4 regions of the Synechococcus sp. RSCCF101 genome follow, and region 1 is predicted to be linked to each of the others. Evidence: predicted binding sites of a transcription regulator. Region 1 holds the regulator's gene; each other region holds the start of a gene.

What was found. Region 1 encodes NtcA, which controls nitrogen genes in cyanobacteria. Its sites were predicted from a motif close to GTANCNNNNGNTAC; they were not measured.
Region 2: a site for NtcA is predicted at 2,216-2,229, ahead of EVJ50_RS06345 (P-II family nitrogen regulator). Genes of this name have one in related genera too.
Region 3: a site for NtcA is predicted at 2,862-2,875, ahead of EVJ50_RS10725 (ferredoxin--nitrite reductase). Genes of this name have one in related genera too.
Region 4: a site for NtcA is predicted at 2,572-2,585, ahead of EVJ50_RS01990 (DUF4278 domain-containing protein). Genes of this name have one in related genera too.

Annotation. Positions count from the first base shown of each region.
Region 1 covers NZ_CP035632.1:1,734,483-1,739,308, reverse strand. Annotated here, with positions in the region: gene EVJ50_RS08555 (resolvase) at 1-212, opposite strand, end outside; gene EVJ50_RS08550 (DUF3084 domain-containing protein) at 260-1,441, opposite strand; gene ntcA (global nitrogen regulator NtcA) at 1,496-2,233, opposite strand; gene rph (ribonuclease PH) at 2,293-3,090, opposite strand; gene dcd (dCTP deaminase) at 3,148-3,747, shown strand; gene thyX (FAD-dependent thymidylate synthase) at 3,757-4,479, opposite strand; gene EVJ50_RS08525 (thioredoxin domain-containing protein) at 4,523-4,826, opposite strand, start outside.
Region 2 covers NZ_CP035632.1:1,310,314-1,315,139, forward strand. Annotated here, with positions in the region: gene EVJ50_RS06325 (ABC transporter ATP-binding protein) at 1-287, shown strand, start outside; gene EVJ50_RS06330 (aromatic ring-hydroxylating dioxygenase subunit alpha) at 271-1,395, shown strand; gene EVJ50_RS06335 (hypothetical protein) at 1,332-1,562, opposite strand; gene EVJ50_RS06340 (tellurite resistance TerB family protein) at 1,661-2,182, opposite strand; gene EVJ50_RS06345 (P-II family nitrogen regulator) at 2,292-2,630, shown strand; gene EVJ50_RS06350 (hypothetical protein) at 2,691-3,428, opposite strand; gene EVJ50_RS06355 (transglycosylase SLT domain-containing protein) at 3,400-4,464, opposite strand; gene EVJ50_RS06360 (hypothetical protein) at 4,517-4,771, shown strand.
Region 3 covers NZ_CP035632.1:2,197,059-2,201,884, forward strand. Annotated here, with positions in the region: gene EVJ50_RS10715 (hypothetical protein) at 1-22, opposite strand, end outside; gene EVJ50_RS10720 (formate/nitrite transporter family protein) at 134-1,015, opposite strand; gene EVJ50_RS10725 (ferredoxin--nitrite reductase) at 1,091-2,644, opposite strand; gene EVJ50_RS10735 (CbiX/SirB N-terminal domain-containing protein) at 3,152-3,880, shown strand; partial or broken gene cobA (uroporphyrinogen-III C-methyltransferase) at 3,877-4,673, shown strand; gene EVJ50_RS10745 (GGDEF domain-containing phosphodiesterase) at 4,732-4,826, opposite strand, start outside.
Region 4 covers NZ_CP035632.1:398,421-403,246, forward strand. Annotated here, with positions in the region: gene EVJ50_RS01975 (proton-conducting transporter membrane subunit) at 1-582, opposite strand, end outside; gene EVJ50_RS01980 (cation:proton antiporter subunit C) at 583-957, opposite strand; gene EVJ50_RS01985 (glutaredoxin domain-containing protein) at 983-2,107, opposite strand; gene EVJ50_RS01990 (DUF4278 domain-containing protein) at 2,297-2,470, opposite strand; gene EVJ50_RS01995 (hypothetical protein) at 2,702-2,902, shown strand; gene EVJ50_RS02000 (bifunctional diguanylate cyclase/phosphodiesterase) at 2,850-4,826, opposite strand, start outside.

The sequences.
Region 1 (4,826 bases):
CCTGCGAGCGAGCGCTGCCAGTGCCTCGAGCCGGTGCCGTCGCCGAGCACCAGGCCGGCGATGGGCTCGCGCCGGTGCCAGCGTTCGAGGCTGGGAATCACGGCATCGCAGGGCAGCACAAGCGCTTCCGTCACGGCCGTTCGATCAGCGTTGCTCAGGGCCAGCCCGCACTTGCTGCGGCCGGGATCCATGCCCACCAGTGGACCGGACAACGGCCACCGTGCACCCTCCGGGGATGGCCCCGAACGCCTGGTGGACGTCATCCGGGCAGCTCCGTCAGGCGCAGATCCACGCTGATCGGATCGGCCACGCCGATCTGCCGTCGGGAGACGGCCTCGAGGCGGAGTGCGCCCACCTCCCGCTGCTGCAGGCGTTCCAGCAGGGCATTGGCCTGGCCCACGTCGAACTGCACGCCGCTGGCGATGGACCCGCGCCGCTGGGCGGTGGCCAGGGTGGAGGCCAGCAGCAGGTTCAGCCGGTCCCTGACCTGCTGCAGGGAGCGTTCCTCCGGTCCTACGCTCGTGCTGGCCATCACCTCACCGGACTCGCTGATGATGCGGTTCGGGCGCACATCCGGATAGGCATAGACGGTGGTTTCCCCCCTCAGCACATTGCCGGCCGAGAGAATGCTCACGACCCACGTGCCCGGCTCGCGGATGATGCTTTCGAGTCTGCTGATGTCGGCCCTGGGGACGAGCACGATCTGGCGGCTGGGGTCCTCGCCCGGCCGCACCCGGCGAAACGCCTCCTGGTTGGCTTCCTGAAGCAGGCGGGTGATGGTGTCGCCGCTCTGATCCGGGGTGTCGAGCCGCAGGGTTGCCGTGATCAGGGGCTGACCGCTGCTGATCACCACGTCCCCCCGCCGCAGGGCGATCAGGTTGCTCTCCAGCGCCTCGAGATCCCGCTCGCCGCGCTGGATGCGCCCACGCAGCTGCTCGAGCTCCTTCTCCCGGCGCTGAATGTCGGCATCCCTGGCGGCGATGTCGCGCTCCAGACCGGCGCGCTCCGCCTTCAGGGGGGCCAGCTCGGACCGCAGCGTCCTGGACTGGCTGAGGGCCTCACGCCGATCGCGGCGGGCCTGCTTCAGTTCGCCGCGCTCCTGGCTGAGCTCCTGCCGCGCCAGCTCCAGCGCCTTGCCCGCCTCCGCCTGCTCACGTCGGGCACCCGTCAGCTCCCTGCGGGTGCTGGCCAGGCGTCCCTGTAGCTGATCGAGTTCGAACAGACCGACCCGCAGCCGCTGGCTGACCAGCAGCATCAGCCCCAGGGAGACCGCGCTGATCAGGCTGCCCGTGAGCACGGTGATCACCACCGCCGTGCGCCGCGGCCGGAGGTTGAACAGGCTGAGGCGAGCCTTGCCGATGCGGCTTCCCAGCCGGTCCCCGAGGGTGGCCAGCACGCCGCCGAGCACCAGCAGCGCCAGGATCAGCAACCAGCCGGACACACCACGCAGCGGAGGGGCTCAGTATCGCCGTGTGGGGGGGCGGCCCGGCCGCCCTCAGCTGAAGCGCTTGGCCAGGGCCACGGGGTCAAACACGGTGATCTTCTTGCGGTCGATCTGCAGCAGACCGGCGTTGCGCAGGTCACCGAGCAGCCGGGTGATGGTCACCCGCGTCGAGCCGATCGCCTCGGCGATCGCCTGATGGGAGAGACGCAGATCGATCGTGATGCCCTCCTTGTCCGGCACGCCGAAGTCGCGGCAGAGCACCAGCAGGAAGCTCACCAGCCGCGACGACATGTCGCGGTGGGTGAGGGTCTCGATCATCGTCTCGGTCTGGAGGATGCGGGAGGAGAGCCCCTGCAGCAGCAGCAGCCCCACGCTCGCGTCGGCTTCGATCGCTCGGCGCACCGATGACGCGGGAGCCGTGACCATCTCCACGCGTGTGAAGGCCACCGCGTGATAGAAGCGATCGGATCGCTGCCCGGTCAGCAGGGACAGCACCCCGAAGAGGCTGTTCTCCCGCAGCAGGGCCACGGTGATCTCCTCGCCGGATTCATAGACGCGGGAGAGCCGCACCGCTCCGCGCCGGATCAGGTAGACGCGCTCCGCCGGATCACCCGGGAAGAAGATGGTCTTGCCGCGTTCGATGCTCTCCGGCGTGGCCCCGCTCAGGGTCCGGATCACGTCCAGCAGCGTCCGGCTGGGCTGGCTGCTGTCGTCCAGAAGCATGGGGGTCCCCTGGGCTCCCAGGGAGGAACCGGCTGTACGGCTGAAACCGCGTTGTAAGCCGGGCATCCCCACCCCACAGGTTGGGGGACCCTACGGATCGCACAGGCCCACCCCTGTAGTGATCGCTACGAACGATGTTCACTGCGAACGCCCTCAGGCCGATCCGCCGTCGCCAGGGCGTCCCTTTGGCCCTGCAGCAGCGTTCGGATGCCCCCCTCGGCGAGGCTGAGCAGCGCATCGAGCTCGCGGCGGGGGAAACAGGTCCCCTCCCCGGTGCCCTGCAGCTCCACCAGGTCGAGGTCCTGAGTCATGACCACATTCAGGTCCACATCGGCCCGGCTGTCCTCGCTGTAGTCGAGATCCAGCAGGGCCGCTCCCCCCACCAGTCCGACCGACACCGCGGCGATCTGCCGCAGCCGGGCCGGCCCCGTGAGCAGACCGTCGGCCTCCAGGCGCTGCAGCGCCCGGGCCAGGGCGAGCCAGGCTCCCGTGACGGAGGCGGTGCGGGTTCCGGCATCGGCCTGGATCACATCGCAGTCGATCAGCAGGGTGCGTTCACCGAGCACGGCCAGGTCGATCGCCGCCCTGAGGCTGCGGCCGATCAGGCGCTGGATCTCCTGGGTCCGGCCCGAGAGTTTCAGGGTCTCGCGACGCTGGCGCTGGGGCGTCGAGGCCGGCAGAAGCCGGTACTCAGCGCTGAGCCAGCCCAGCCCGCTGCCCTTGCGCCAGCCGGGCACGCCCTCCTCCATGCAGCAGCTGCAGAGCACCACCGTCCGGCCGCTGTGAATCGTGAGCGAGCTGAGGGCGAAGCCCATCGGATCCCATCGCACCCGCATGGGGCGCAGGGCATCGAACGCTCGGCCATCGGCCCGGGGCCCGCTGCCGGCTGCTGCCTCGGGACGGGACTCGGCGGAGGGGGGCATGGGCGGTCCAGCGGTGCGCCTCTCCTACGATCCCAGCCAGGGCTGCCGGTGCGGGCGATGCTGAAGAACGATCGCTGGATCGTTGCCCGTGCCGCCGAGGGCATGCTCGAGCCGTTTCAGCCGGACCTGGTGCGCCAGCTGCCCTCCGGCGGACCCGATGCCGGCCTGGGCGTGCTGAGTTTCGGCTGCTCCTCCTACGGATACGACCTGCGCCTCTCGCCCCGGGAATTCCTGATCTTCCGCCACGTGCCCGGCACGGTGATGAACCCGAAGCGGTTCAATCCGGCCAACCTCGAGCCCGCTCCCCTGCACCGCGATGAGGACGGCGCCTTCTTCATCCTCCCGGCCCACTCCTATGGCCTGGGGGTGGCGCTGGAACGGCTGCGTGTGCCGCCCACGATCACCGTGATCTGCCTGGGGAAGAGCACGTACGCCCGTCTGGGCATCATCGTGAACACGACGCCGGCGGAGGCCAGCTGGGAGGGACATCTCACCCTGGAATTCAGCAACAGCTCCGGTGCGGACTGCCGCATCTATGCCGGCGAGGGCATCTGCCAGCTGCTCTTCTTCGAGGGTGATCCCTGCGACACCACCTACAGCGACCGGGCCGGCAAGTACCAGGACCAGCCGGAACGGGTGACCATGGCCCGCCTCTGAACGGCCGGATCAGGGCGCCAGCCGGGCCCTGTGCAGTCGCGACTCCTCATACCAGGCCGCGATCTCGGGCACCCAGTCCTGCAGATGGGGCCAGAGCAGGTCGCAGAGGCAGCGGATCTCCAGCTGGGCATCGCGCTTGGCCCGCAGATCCATGAAGTGCAGCAGAGCCCGCAGGGTGAAGCTCACCACGAAGTGCTGGCGGTAGTCGAAGGGCAGCAGGCCTCTGGCGTGCTCCTCGGAGAAGCCCTCCGACAACCGCTGGCTGTAGCGCTCGACGGACCGGCGGCAGAAGGCCAGGTCGCTCTCCCGCTGGCTCTCGCTGTAGCGGTAGCGCTTGCCCTGCCGGTCGTTGTAGTCGCCCACCGGCCGCAGGTAGACCACCTCCTCGAGATCCAGCTCCCCCCGGGCCGCCCTGCAGATGCGCTCGCCGGTGTACCGCATCGACTGGACGTCGAAGCTCACACCCACCCGGTGGGTGCGGGCCTGCTGCATGACCGAATGGGGGAAGTAGCCCACGTTGAAGACGATCTGGGCGTGCTCCAGCGGGCCGTAGTGACCGCGCTCGCCGGCCAGGAGCCGCTTGACACAGATCTCGCCGGCACTGCGCTCGTCGGGCCAGCTCTCCCGGTCCGCGACCACGTAGCTCTCGCTGTAGTCCTGATGCATGGCCGCATAGACGCACTGCTGCGGCTGGGGTGTGGCGGCGATGCGGTCGACCCGGAAGCGGTCCATGGGGAGGCAGCGGTGAAGGATGTGATGAGCTGGTGGGCCGGGCTCAGCCGTGACTGCGCGGACCGGCCGCCCCCCCTGCGGGCTCCGGCCGGTCCGGCGTCGCCAGGGAACTGGAGGGCCCCACGCCCGCCATCCGGGGCAGAGGGCGATCCTCGATCAGCGCCGACACCAGGGCGGTCAGCTCCTGCTCGCTGCGGGCCCCGAGCGAGCGCCCCGCCGGGGTGCCGTCGGCGCCGAACAGCTCCAGCTGGGGAATGCCGTTGACCTCGTAGCGGTCCAGCTCCGGCTGCCAGCGGGGATTGTCGACATTGAGCAGCACCACATCGATTCCACCCCGGACCTGCTCC
Region 2 (4,826 bases), 420 kb from region 1:
TCGGGGCCCTGGACCTTCAGATCCGGGAGTCCATGCAGGACTTCATGGTGCAGCTCTGGCAGCGCACCGGCCTCACGGTGCTGCTGATCACCCACGACGTGGAGGAGGCGCTGATCATGGCCCAGCGGGTCCATGTGCTCGCCCCCAATCCCGGCCGCATCATCCACACGGTGGACGTGACGCTGGAGAAAAGCGATCTCGAAGGGCTGCGGGTGGATCCCGATTTCCTGCACGTGCGCCAGGAGCTCGTGCACCAGCTGCGCAGCCTGGATGGACGCCTCAGCTGAGGGCTTCCTGCCGGCCCGGCTTTACAGGGACCCGGCCCTGCTCGAATGGGAGCGGGCTGCCTACCTGCCCTCCTTCTGGCACCCGGTGGCCTGCGCCGGGGATCTCCCGCCGGGCCACAGCCAGGCCCTGCAGTGGCTGGATCAGCCGATCCTGCTGAGCCGCAGCCCGGACGGGCTGCTGTCGGCCTTCGCCAATGCCTGCCCGCACCGCGGAGTGGCCCTGCTGGCGGACGGGCCGGCCCGGGCCTGCAGGAAATGGGTCTGTCCGTATCACGGATGGACCTTCACCACCGACGGCCGGCTGCGGGCCGCCGCTCGGGAGGGGGAGTTCCATGAGCCCTTCGAGCGCAGCCGCTGGAACCTCATCCCTCTGCCCTTCCGGGAGCTGGCCGGGCTGATCTGGATCCGGCTTCGGCCTGCACCGGAGGGTGGCTCCTCCGTTGGAGAAGAACCGGATGGCCCGTCTGCCATCGATCTGGAGGCGCAGCTGGATCTGGTGCTGGAGGAGGCCGGCGGGCTGCTGGAGACTCCGCGGTCCGGCTTCCGCTGCCTGAACCGGCCGCTGCGCAGCGACTGGAAGCTGGCGCACGACAACACGCTCGATGATTACCACGTGGCCATTGCCCACCCCCGCACCCTGCATCCTCTGCAGGGACCGGTCAGCGGCTACCGGCACGGCTTCGGACGGCAATCGAACCTGCTGGCCACACCCTGGACGGGACCATCAGACCAGGCGACGCTCGCCGGTGAGTTTCTGACCTTCGGTGTGCCCCCCTGTCACCACCTGCTCTTCTGGCCGGACGGGCGCCTGGCGGCCATCAGCTTCGTGCCCGACGGGCCTGGCCAGTGCCGGATGGCGCTGCGGCTGCTTGGGCCGGAGGCACTGAGGGACACAGCCGACGCCTGGCTGGCGGAGATGGAGCGATTTCTCGACGAGGACACCGCCCTGGTGGAATCCGCCCAGCGGGGCTTTGAAGCCGGAGTGGAGCCGGGCCCGGCCCACAGACTGGAGGCTCGGATCCTGCACCACCACCGGCTCTACCGTCAGGCCGCGGCCGGGCGGCTGAGCTCCTCGGGCTGCACGCCGAGGTACACCGCCTCGCGGTAGATCTCCAGCTGCGCCTCACGGTCTCCGCGCTCGAGAGCCTGGCCGTAGCGCAGGCGGAGCGAACCGAGCAGAGCGTCACGCCGGGGGGCCGAATGAGCCGCACCATTACCGCGAAGGCCCACGGAGGAGGAGGCAGGCGCAGCGGAGCTGGAATCGTGGAAGGCCATGGCCGGGAACGCCTGAAACTGGCGAATTCTGTAGCGGTTCTAACACCTTTGCCCGGCTTGGGCCGTCGGCGGGTTCCCGACCTGCCCGCCGAATCGACTTAGACGGTCATGGCGCAGTCAACGACGCTGCCATGCAGCACATCCATCACCGAGCTGATCCGCTGGGCATCGCCCGGCTCCATCGAAAGGGTGGTGGCGAGCGTTCCGAGCATGCAGCGCTCCTCCTCCACCAGCGGACCGTCGGAGCGCATGATCTCGGCCGCCACGGCGTACGCGGTGCGCCGCTGCTCCGGGCTGAGCGCCTGGGCGGCCTCCACCATCAGCTCGTGGACGCCGAGCCGCCGCATCCGTTCGAGCAGCTCATCCATCAGAGCCACCATCTCACCGTCCTTCATCGAGGCGAAGGGTTCGCGGTAGTCGAGCTCATGGCGCAGCGCCCTGGAGCCCGCCTGGGAGAGCACACCATCCCAGGAGACGGCGGTAAGAGCGATGGCGGCGAAAGCGGTCAGGGAGTCCAAACCGACGGTGAACACCTCTGGAGCGGTCATGGCCGAAACAGCACCCTGGCCGGGGTAGCGGACGCTACCGATCAGCACTCTCGATGGACAGGAGACGGCCATGACGGGGAAGCGAGGAGACGCATCAGTGTTCTTGTAGCAACGGCGACCGGTTTTGCAGCAGGCTGCCGCAACTTTCGCTTGAATCCGAGAGAACTCTCTGCTTCTCACCATGAAGCTGGTCACGGCTTTCATCCGGCCCACCACGGTGGATCAACTCAAGGACAAACTTGTCGAGAAGGGCATCGTCGGCATGACCGTCTCCGACGTGAAGGGATTCGGCAAGCAGCTCGGTCAGACCGAGGTGTACCGGGGTGCCGAATACAAGGTGGACTTCGTCAAGAAGGCCAAGGTGGAGATGATCGTGGCCGACGAGCTGGTCGAGACCGCCATCGAGACCATCGTGGCCCTGGCCCAGACCGGCAACATCGGCGATGGCAAGATCCTGGTCACCCCGCTCGACACCGTCGTACGCATCCGCACCGGCGAGCGCGACGCAGCCGTCGTCTGAGCTCAGTTCCATCGGATTGCGGGGCTGAGCCCGGCGTCGCCATGGCGCCGGGGATGGCCCTCAGACCGTGGCCTCCTCAACCGCGCCAGGGGTCGCCTCAGGAGATGGCGTCTCGGAGCCGCTCTCGGGGGCAGCCGGTTCCGGGGCCGGGTTGGAGTCGGCCAGTGAGGGGAAGCTGCTGCGGATCTGCTGGTCGATCGCCGCCCCGATGCGGGCGCGGAACGCGGCTGCGCCATCCGTGTCGAGCACGGGGTAGCTCGTGTCCCCGGCCTGAGAGGGGTCGCGCAGCGGCTTCCAGCTGGTGGTCTGCTGCTCCTTCAGAGCGATCAGGGGTGCCGCGAAATCGAAGCTCAGGCTTCGGCCCAGCTCAGCCGCCTCGGCAGCCCAGGCCTCGCGCATCGGCGTGAGCTCGCGGGCCTTGATCGTGTCCGGCAGGCCCAGAACCGGCTGGCAGCTGTCCAGAACCTTCAGCTCCTCCTCCAGAACGATGGTCCAGGCTCCGCACTCGCCCTCAGCCAGGCCCATGGAGGCTTCGGCGGCCTGCATCGCCTCAAGGTTGAAGCGCAGCCAACGGTAATACGACTTCTCCCGGATGCTCTTGCGCGCCGCGGCCTTGCCGGTGGGCAGGGGCGGCAGGGCGGCTTCGGCCTTGCGCAGAAACAGACGGTCCTCCCGCTCCAGGTTCATCGACCCCCAGCGCCGGCGGTACTCCCACAGTTCGGCGTAGCGGGCCACCTCCTCAGACGGCCAGCCCAGCGCGGTCAGCTCGTCAGCGCGACTGATCGGATCCTTCGGCATCAGCGGCGGAAACGGGAAAAGCAGCGTAAAGCTCGGGCGGAGCCCCGGCGGGCTGGCGCTGCAGGAAGGCCTCCACCGTCACCGGGGCGCGGTGGACGGTGCCCACCGGCAGCCAGAGATCGCCCCGGGCGGAGGCGAAGTGCACCTCCCAGTGGTACAGGCCGGTGAAGGCCCGTTCGTCCTCCTCCATCAGCGCGGCGTAGTGCAGGACGGCGCGGCCGTAGCGGTCACTGTTGTTGTATCCCCAGAGCCCTCGGCGGATGTCCTCCAGACCGCCGCGACGCACGAGATAACGGGCCGCGGCCTGAATCGCATCGTGGGGGTCGCGGATGTCGCCGCGGCCGATGCCGGCTTCGGCCCAGGTGGTGGGCAGGAACTGCATCGGCCCCTGCGCGTTGGCCACCGAGACGCCATCGATCCGCCCCATGGCGGTCTCCACCAGATTCACCGCCGCCAGCACCTCCCAGGCGATGCCGGTGGCGGCCTCCGCCTTGCGGTAGTGCGCCAGGAGCTGCTCCGGCGGCTCGGGGGCGCGGATGCGCCAGGCCGGCAGCCGCTCCGGCGGGCGGCTGCGCCTGTGCATGGCCAGAAACTCCCGCCGGGCGGCCAGATGCCGTTCGGCGACCGGGCGCCAGCGATCGGGCAGCAGGGCCAGCACGCGGCGGCTGCGCGGCTCATCCCGCGAGAGCACCCGGTAGATCACCTGCTGCTGATGGCCGAGGCGCGGAAGCTGCTGATCCGGGGTGCCCGGGTCCCTCAGGGCCTCCTCCACCCAGGCCAGCAGGGCTGCGGTGGCAACGGGTTCCGCCGGCACCAGCGGATGGTGGCGGCCATCGGCTGTGCGGGGCAGGCCGGGGGCCGTGGGGAGGAGCAGCGGGTCCGCCTGGGGTGAGTTCTCACGCAGCGGGGGATCGTCTCCGGCCAGGGCCGGCGCGGACGAGGGCTCGCGGCCCGCGCGGGCTAGCACCAGGGCGGAGAGCGCCAGCGCCAGAACCAGCAGCAGGCGCACGGCATGACGGCGGCGGGAGACAGGCACGGAATCGAGGGCCGCGGCGGTTATCTTCGCCGGACTTCCATGCATCGGGCTGATGGCACTGCCTTTCCTCGGTCTGAGCGGTCGACGGGCAGCGCACAGGGCGGCTCCCGGCGGTTCCGCAGCGGGCCGCCTGCTGGAGAGCCGCCGGGATGAGGCGATGCGCGCCGTCAGCCTGACGACCCTGGCTCAGGCCTACCTGGCCAACGAAACCGTGTTCCTGGAGCGTGGCAGCTCCTGGTGCTGGGACCGCGACGGCATCCCCGACTGGCTGGTGCCCCGGTTCGAGGAGCTGGGACTGCTCCCCTGAGCTGGCCGAACGGGGATCACGGCATCACGCGCGCGCCACACCCAGCAGGTCGCCC
Region 3 (4,826 bases), 460 kb from region 1:
GGTCGGACAGGGGCAGGGGCATGGCGGGAGGATGAATCAACAGAACAGCCCCGACCGGCCTCGGGGGCAGGACGGGGCTGTGAGTGACGGGCAGCGGCGGCTGGCCACCGCTGCCCCCGGAAGGGAGAGGCGATCAGCGGGCGCCGAGTTCGGCGGCCAGCTCGCGCTCGAGCTTCTCGTCATGCACGGCGGGCAGCACGTTGTCGGCCGGGGTCTTGTGGGTGCCGTAGAAGAGCATGCCGATGAACACCATGCCTCCGACGATGTTACCAGCGGTGACCGGCAGGAAGTTCCAGAAGATCGTGCTGCCGTAGTTCACTCCTGAACCCAGCATGGGGCCGGTGGTGTGCAGGAACATGTTCACCACGATGTGCTCCATGCCCAGCGCCTGGAAGGCGGTGATCGGAAGCCAGCAGGCAAGGATCTTGCCGGGCACGCTCTTGCTGACCAGGGCCAGGGTCACACCCAGACACACCAGCCAGTTGGCGATCAGGCCGCGCAGGAAGGCGAGGAAGAAGCCCAGGGCACCGAGATTTTCATACTTGGTGATCACATTGGCCTTGTTCAGCGCGATGATCTTGTTGGCCACGGCCACCCAGTCGCCTGAACCATTGGCAAGATCGGCCGTGCCGCCGCTGGTGAGACTGATGGCGAACAGCACACCCACGGTAAAGGTGCCGAGCCAGTTGCCGATCCAGACCCAGATCCAGTTGCGGATCGTCTTGCTCCAGGTCGTCTTGCCGGCCCACACCGCCATCGGCAGCAGGGAGAAGTTCCCGGTGACCAGCTCCATGCCGAACAGCACGATGCTGGCGAAGCCGAAGGGGAAGATGAGAGACCCGATCCAGTTGATCCCGGTCTGATGCATGATCGTCAGGGCCAGGCAGAGGGCCAGCCCCAGGGCGGATCCGGAGTAGAAACCGCGAATCAGCAGGTTCTTGATGCTGACTGTGGCTTTCTTGCCGCCGGCGGCAATCATGCCGTCGACGAGCTCATTGGGAAGGACGTAATCCATCAGGGAAGGGTTGGGTGACTCGGGGGGTGAAGGGATGAGCGAGCGGCGGCGGCCCGCCGCTCGGGCGGCGGCGGCTCACATGGCTCGTGGCCGGGCGCCGTAGTGCTCGATCAGCAGGTCGCGCACCACCTGTTTGACCTCATTGGCCGGAACCTTCTTGCGGGACGACGTCCCGATCTGGGGATCGGCCCCCTGGGAGCCGCCGATGGTGATGTCGTATCCCTCGCCCAGCTCACCGTCTGCCGATTTGGCCTTGGTGCCGGTGAGGCCGATGGCCCCCATGTAGGCCTGGCCGCAGCTGTTGGGGCAGCCGGTCCAGTGGATGCGCACCTCCTCGGGCAACTCCAGCTCCCGGTCCAGCTCCCGGGCGATGCCCATGGCCGTGTCCTTGGTGTTCGTGAGGGCGAAGCCGCAGTAGGTCTTGCCGGTGCAGGACACGGTTCCGGCCGAGACGCTGCCCGGATGCATGGGGAAGCGCTGCAGCAGCGGCTCGGCGGCCAGCGCATCGCTCCGGCTTGCCGGGATGCCGGAGAGGATCACGTTCTGATCCTCCGTGAGGCGCACCTCACCATCGCCGAAGGACTCGCTCAGGGCGGCGAGATCCTGCAGGTCCACGGCCTTGAGGCGACCCACCGGCACGTGCAGGCCGGCGTAGAGCAGGCCCTCCTGCTTCTGGGGATGCAGACCCAGATGCTGCCTGGGCGTGGCATCGAACACCGAGCCCGGGTCCTCCGCCAGCGGCCCGAATCGCTCGACCACCTGGGCGCGGAAGGCCTCGATCCCCAGACCATCGAGGTAGAAGCGGAAGCGACCTTTGGGGCGGTTCTTGCGCTCGCCGTGGTCGCGCCAGAGGCCGATCACCGCATCGGTGAGCCGGCAGATCTCGTGAGGGGGCACCCAGGCATTGAGAGGCAGGGCGTAGGCGTTCATCTGGGAGGAGAGGATGCCGCCCACCCAGACGCCGAATCCCATCACGCCGTCGCGTTCCACGGGGTGGAAGACGATGTCGTTGTGCAGAAGGAAGTTGTCTTTGGAACCGGCCACGGCGGTGTTCCACTTGCGCGGCAGATTCGAGAAGCTGCGGTTGCCCTTGCCGCTGCCCACCAGGAAGTCCTGCAGCTCCTGGGTGTAGGGCCGGGTGTCGACGATCTCGTGCGGATCGATGCCGGCCAGCGGGTTGCCGGTGACGTTGCGGGGATTGTCGAAGCCGGACTGAATCGAGGTGAGGCCCACCTCTTTCAGGCGCTCCAGGATTTCGGGGAAGTCCTCGAGAAGCACACCCCTCAGCTGCAGGTTCTGGCGCGTGGTGATGTCGCAGCTGCCGTCGCTGCCATAGCGGGCCACGATCGAGGCCACGGCCCGCAGCTGCTCGGAGCTGATGATCCCGTTGGGCACCCGCAGGCGCAGCATGAACTGGCCGGGTGTGACCGGTCGCCAGAACAGGCCGAACCACTTGAGGCGCAGCTGCAAATCGGTCTCATCGATGGCCTGCCAGCCCGCCTGGGCGAAGCGCTCGAGGTCGCCGGCCAGATCGAGTCCGTCGCGGGCGGCCTTGTTCTGCTCCACCTTGTTGAGGGTCTTGCCCTCGAGGTAGGGAGCCAGAGGTCGATTGCCGGCGGTGGTGGTCATGAAGGCGCTGGATGCGGGGATGAAACGCCTCACCTGGAGGCGCCGGGACGTGATCACTGCAGCGGCATGGCAAGCCATGCAGGAGGGGCAAGAGCCCTGGAGCCATTCCCGAGCGCGGCGAAACCGTCAGCGCGCCATGGGTCGTACGGGGTCATCGCGGTTCAAAGAAAGCGCGTCGATGACGGAGGTATTAACTCTTGTTTCCGGATCAGCCGGAGTAGCCGTCGCTACGCAGCGGCTTTGGCTATCGCTCAGTGGCCTCTGCCGATCTCGCCGATCCAGCGGACGGCGCCGGTCCGTAACATCTGCCACACGACCGTCATGGCCGAGAAATCACGCTGCAGATCCGTGGTCTGACGGAGCTCGGCGGCCTCCGGTCGCCGCTGGCCGGCCCTGACGCCGGCCCGGCCCGTTCCCTCTGAGCGGGGCCTGCGACTGGACCGTGGAAGCTGGCGAGGAGAACGTGGCATGCACCTGGTGGGAACGACAGCGGACGCGACCCCGCGAATGGACGAGCGGCTGCTGAGTTCATCAGGCCGTCCGCCCGGGCATCCGTGGCTGTTGTTACAGGATGGTCCCCGGCTCGCGCCGGGCCATCCGCTGCTGCTGGTGGTGCACGGCAGGGAAGGCGGTCATGTGCCGGAGGGCATCGAGCGCTTCGCCTCCGATCTGGCCGGCCGGCGCCGGGCCCCGGTGCGCGTGCAGGCCCTCACGGCCGATGTCGTGGAGGACGGCGCCCGTCACCCCTGCCTCTGGCTGGCTCCCCTGCTGCTGCTGCCCGGCAGCCATGTGCGCAGCGACATCCCCGCCATCGCCCGCCGCCTGCAGCGCGATGGCCACGGCGTGCGCCGGCTCCCCTTCCTCGGCGCCTGGCCGGAGCTGCTTCGGATGATGCGCGAGTGGGTGGAGCGGGAACGGGCCAACGGCCGCCGCACGGTGCTGGTGCACCATCCGCTGCGGCCCGGGCTGGCCCGGCGACACCTCACCACCCTGCAGCGCCGGCTGGGGGCGGAGCTGCTGCCGGCGGATCAGCTTCGCCACTACACTCCGGCCCATCGCTCGGCAGCCCTGCCCCTGGCCCTGGCGGCCAACCGCATGAGCGACTCGCTGCAGCACCGGCTCAGGCCCCATCCGCCGACAGGCTGCACCACGGATTTCGAGCACGTCTTCCCGCCCCTTCTCGACGACCCCCGTTGCCGGACCCTGCTTCTCCGTCTGCTGAGCGCCCTCCCCTGAACGGACGCGGCACCGGCACCGTGTATCTCGTGGGCGCCGGTCCAGGGGATCCGGATCTGCTCACCCTCAGGGCCCATCAACTGCTCAGCCGCTGCGATGCCCTGGTGCACGACGCGCTGGTGCCCGAGGCCCTGCTCCAGCTCACGCCGGCCCACTGCGAGCGCCATTTCGTGGGCAAGCGGCGCGGTCACCATTCCGTTCCCCAGCCCTCCACCAATTCGGTGCTGGTGGATCTGGCCGGACGCCACCGCTGCGTGGTGCGGCTCAAGGGGGGGATCCCTTCCTCTTCGGTCGTGGTGGGGAGGAGGCGGCCCACCTCCAGGCCCATGGCATCGCGGTGGAGGTGGTGCCCGGCGTCACCGCCGGCATCGCCGCTCCGGCCTACATCGGCATCCCGGTCACCCATCGCCATGCCGGCTCATCGATCACCTTCGTGACCGGACACGAGGAGGTCGACAAGGCCCGGCCCGGAGTCGACTGGCGCGGACTGGCCCGGGCCAGCGACGGCCTGGTGATCTACATGGGCCTCCACAACCTGGCCCGCATCTGCGAGGAGCTGATGGCCGGTGGCCTGGCACCTGCCACTCCGGCCGCCGTGATCCAGCAGGGCACGGTGGCGGGCCAGCGTCACCTGATCGCGGCTCTCGGCGCCCTGGCGGAGGAGGCCCGCCGGCAGCACTTTCAGTCGCCGGCGATCGTGGTGATCGGCGAGGTGGTGGCCCGGCGGGTGGAACACTGCGCGCCGCAGCCGGCGGCGGTGACCATGCCGATTCCGATCCCGCTGCCGCTCTGAGGCCTCCGCACCAGACAGGCCGGCCCCCCTCGGCTCTGCTCAGTCGCCCACGCGTTTGTCAGTCGAAGAAGCGCTTCCGCAGGCTCGTCAGCCGGCGCCGAAGGGCCACCAGCAGGGAGAAGACGCGGCCATCACGCTCCATCCGGAAGGAAC
Region 4 (4,826 bases), 1.3 Mb from region 1:
CAGGGCCAGGGTCACGGCCTGGCCTTCGCCGGTGACCACGGCGAGCAGGAAGCTGTCGTGCTGGAGCTTGGCCAGGGCGACCCCCACCAGAAACAGGGTCATGGCCACGTTGCTGACCAGCAGATAGCGGAGGGCCACCCAGAGCCGGCGCCCATCCGGCTGGATCAGCACCAGCAGAAAAGCGGCGATGCCACTGATCTCGAGGGTGACGTAGAGACTCATCAGATCCACCGCCACCGCTGCGGTGTTGAGGCTGCCCAGCAGGACCAGCAGCAGCAGGGCGAAGGGGCCGCGGCGACCGCTCTGGGGTGGCCGGTGCAGCAGCACGGTGGCGCTCACCGTGGCATTCAGCAGCAGAAAGGGAGCGGCATGGGGGTCGGCCTCGAGCTGGATGCCGCTCGTTCCCAGCAGCTGCAGGGGCATGGGGAAGGCGCCCAGCCCGCAGGCCACGCCGACTGCCGCGGTGGCGGCGGCGCCGGCCAGGCCAAGCAACCGGCCCAGGCTCGGCAGCAATCCGGCCAGGAAGGCGGCTGCGAAGGGCAGCACCAGCCAGGCCACCAGGAGAGCATCGCTCCGGTTCATCTAGGGCTCGATCCGCTCCAGGGCCTCGAGATCGAGGCTCGGATCCCGTTCCGCCAGGCGGGCGATCACCACCATCAGCAGGGCCTGGATCGAGAAGCCGATCACGATGGCGGTGAGGATCACGGCCTGGGGCAGCGGATCGGCCCAGTAGGCCGTGCCGGCCGGTCCCTCGGACAGCAGGCCCGAGGCGTTGTTCAGGATCGGGCTGCGCAGGCCGTGACGGGCTCCCACCAGCACGAACAGGGAGATCACTCCCGTGCCCATCACATCCATCGCCAGGGCCTTGAGCAGGAGATTGCGCTGTCGCATCAGCCCCAGAAATCCCGCCAGCAGGGTGAGCAGGACGGGGATGGCGAGCAGCCGGAACGCGTTCATGGCGCTCATCATGCCGGTGTCGGGCTCAAAGCAGCCAGCCCGGGCGCAGCAGCAGCACGGTTCCGAGCAGGGCCATCACGCCGCCGCTGAGCAGCTTCAGCTGCCGCCCGCCTCGTTCGCCGAGGCGGTGGCTGGAGATGGCCAGCACCGCCAGGCCCACCATCAGGGCGTCGTCGGCGATGTAGGCGGCGATGTAGAGCCCCAGATAGGCGGCGTGGCCGGCCGCCGGCAGCTGCTGCTGAGCCAGCACGGCGGTGTAGAGGGCCGGCAGGCCGGCGGTGCAGAGCAGCTCCACCGTGTTCACCACCACGGCGAGGGCGGCCACCCCCAGCAGGGCCGGCCCGAGGGAGGGGGCCTGAAGCACTCCCCGCATGCGCTGGTAAAGCCCGGGTTTGGCGGACCCGGGGATCGAGAGCGTGAAGCCCCCGCTGCGGCGCAGCCCGTCGCGCAGGTTGATCGCACCGATCCCAAGGGCAAGAGCCGCCAGCAGCAGCCGCAGCGGTGTGGACATGCCCAGCAGCCAGAACACGTTCAGCCAGGCCGCGAGGAAGAGGAAGTACACCGCGCCGCTCACCAGCACGAAGGTGCCGGCGATCAGGGCCATGCGGCGCCGGTCCCGCAGGTGCACCAGCAGGGAGAGCAGAAACAGCAGCACCCACATCGCACAGGGGTTGAAGCCATCCACCAGCCCCACCAGCAGCGTGAACAGGGGCAGCCCGAGCTGCTGGGCGCTGAGGCCGGCCAGGCCCGGCGGCGGCCGCGGCGGGGCGGGAGTGCCCGCCCGTTCCACCAGCGCCAGCAGCTGGCGGCCGCGGCCCTCGGGGTTGTCGTAGCCCACGAGCAGCTCGCCGCCGAGCACGAAGCTGGGCACGCCGGGGGCGGCAATGCCCGCTTCACGGCTGAGGGCCTCGAGCTCCTCAGCGGCGGTGGCGTCGTGGCTGAGGTCCCGCACCACAATCTGCAGCTCGGGGTGCTGCTGCTGCAGTTCCGGCAGGAAGGCCTTCGCCGCGGCGCAGTGGGGGCAGCCCTCCCGCACGAACACCTGCAGGGGCGGGGTGGCTGCAGGGGCGACCCCCGCCAGCAGCAGCAGAGCCGCGCCGAGTGCCGCCAGCCACCGGGTCAGGCTGCGTCGGAGCGAGCGGCGGGCCATGGCCGTCGAGAACCGACCCGATCATGGAACTGCCGGCTCGGTCCCGCCAGAACGCCCTTTCATCAGCGGCTGACACACCGTGGCCAAAGCGACAGTGGCCAAAAAAAGACCCGTGCCCCTGTCAGCAGGGCACGGGTTCTGAATCATTGGGGTGGGGACCGGGCCGCCAGCAGGGGCGCCTGTTTGGCTTCAGCGATCCATGTGGTAGGCCTGACCCCGGTAGGTGAGTTCGGTCGCCAGGTGCGACTCCTTGGGGGCGTCGGTGTAGGTGACGCCGCGGTAGGCCTTGAGCTGGATTTTCTGTGCTTCGCTCAGACGATGCTGACGATCCATCTGATTCTTGATGAGTGACAGGACGTTCATGGAAGGGCTCCATGCGTGCTCCGGCCCCCGTTGCCTGACCGGAATCGACCTGCGGACCGAGGAACTCCTCTGCCTCAACGTGCCCTCAATTTAAGAGTGCGGTAGCGGTTGCTACTGTTTCGCGCGCTACGGATAACCACCCGCCGGGGTCGGCATGCCACCCCATTGACAGGGCCGGGCGGGCGGACGCTCTGGTCCAGCTCGGTATCGTGATGGCGTCGAGATGGGGTCATGTTCTTCGCCAGTGCCCTGGACGTGGCGGACCACGTGATGAACAACCTGGCCCAGGCCGCTCCCCACGCCACCTTGAAGGGGTATCTCGGACCGGGCGACACCCCCCTCTATGACCTGAGCGTGGGTCAGGCCAGCGTGCAGGGGGTCAGTGAGAACGACCTGGTCGACTGGGCGAACCGCTTTCTGCGCTGGGGCTGAGCTTCCCGTCCAGGGGGCTCTCCTGCGGCTCGGCGGCCACGATCCTGTCGCGTCCCTGCCGCTTGGCCTCGTACAGCAACCGGTCGGCCCGGGCCAGCACATCGTCCGAGCTGTCGCCGGGGCTGGCCAGGGCCAGGCCGATGCTGAGGGTCACCGAGACGGAGGCCTCGGAGCCGGCGCCGGGGCAGGCGATCGGCTGCATCGCGCCGTGCCGGATCTTGCGGGCGATGGCCGTCCCATCGGCGAGATCGCGCAGGCCGTTGAGCACCACCACCAGCTCATCGCCTCCCATCCGGGCGGCCCAGTCGTTGGTGCGGATCGCCTCCCGGATCCGCTGCGCGGTGACCTGCAGCACCACATCCCCCACCGCATGGCCATGGCGGTCGTTGATGGACTTGAAGTGGTCCACATCGCAGAACAGCACAGCCACCCGGCTGCCGCGGCGCCGCTGATGCAGCTGCCGCCCCATCCGCTCCAGCATCTCGCTGCGGTTGAGCAGGCCGGTGAGGGCATCGAAGCGGGCCCGGTGCTCCAGCTCCTGCTCCGCCCGCACCTTGTCATCCACCAGGCGGAGTGAGGCGATGAGCCCCTCATCAGCCCCGCCACCGTTGCGATACGGCCGCAGCGTGCTCTCCATCCAGTGGCTGCTGCCATCGCCTCCGCGCACCCGCAGCCGTTCCAGCTGGTGGCCCTTGCCGGTGCCGTTGGACCGGAGCGACGGCACCGGCCCGCTGAGGAAGGTCTCGATCGGCTGGCCGATCCACTGGCCTGGAGCCCAGCCCAGGCAGGGCTCCAGGGAGGGCGACACCCAGCGGATCACCTGATCCTGGCCCAGATGCACCACCACATCGGAGCTGTTCTCCGCCAACAGGCGGAAGTGGGCCTCCTCGGCGGCCAGCTTCTCCTGCGCCTCGAGCGTGGCCGTGATGTCGACGATCTGGGCGATCAGGCAGCGGATCGCGCCGTTCTCCTCCCGCAGGGCCGACACCGACACATCGCCCCACACCGCCCGGCCGTCGGCGCAGCGCAGCCGCCGGCGCAGCCGGTAGTGCTCGAGATCCTCATGCCGCACCGCATCCAGCAGCAGGCGCTCCCCATCGCCGTCGTCGTCATCGCTGAGCTCCAGCCAGTGGCGGCCGCTCAGCTCCTCCTCCGTGCGGGCGAACAGCCGGCAGCAGGCCTGGTTGGCCGCCGTCACCCGGCCATCCGCGCCCAGCAGCGCCATGCCCACCGGGGCGTGCTCCATGGCCAGGCGGAACAGCTCCTCGGAGGCGATCAGCTCGTCGACGATGGCGCGCTCCCGCTGGCGGGCCTCCACCTCGGGGCCGATGTCCTGCAGGCTGCCCACCACCATGCCGTCCTCGCCGTCGGGGAGCTGCGGGCCGTCCGGAACGCGGCGCAGGCTGAGGGCCACCCAGACGGGCTCTCCCCCCGCCTGGCGCGCCAGGCGGAGCTCCAGGCTGAGACGCTCCCGCCGTTCCAGGTCGCTCCAGGCCCGATCCAGCCGGTGCCGGTCCTCCGGGCAGACCAGATCCGGCAGGGCGCAGCCCACCAGGTCGGCCGGATGGTGGCCGCTCAGGCGGCGGATGGAGGGGGAGATCCAGCGGAGCCGGCCCGCGGCATCGGCCTGCCAGATCACATCCGAGCCCAGCTCGGCGAGCATGCGGTAGCGGTAGGCGAGCCGGTCGGCCTGCCGGATGCTGGCCTTGAGGCGATCCACACCCCGGATCCAGCCCACGCTGCCCCCCTCCGGCAGCGGCGCCAGCGAGAGGGAGAGCAGCTGGCGATCGTCGCTGCCGGCGGTGCTGTTGTCGGTCAGTTCCTCCCGCCGCAGCAGCAGTTCGGATTGAACCCCCACGGCGGCGTTGGCCAGACCCTGCCGCAGGCTTCTGCGGGCCGATGCCGCCCAGCTGCGCCCGAGGGG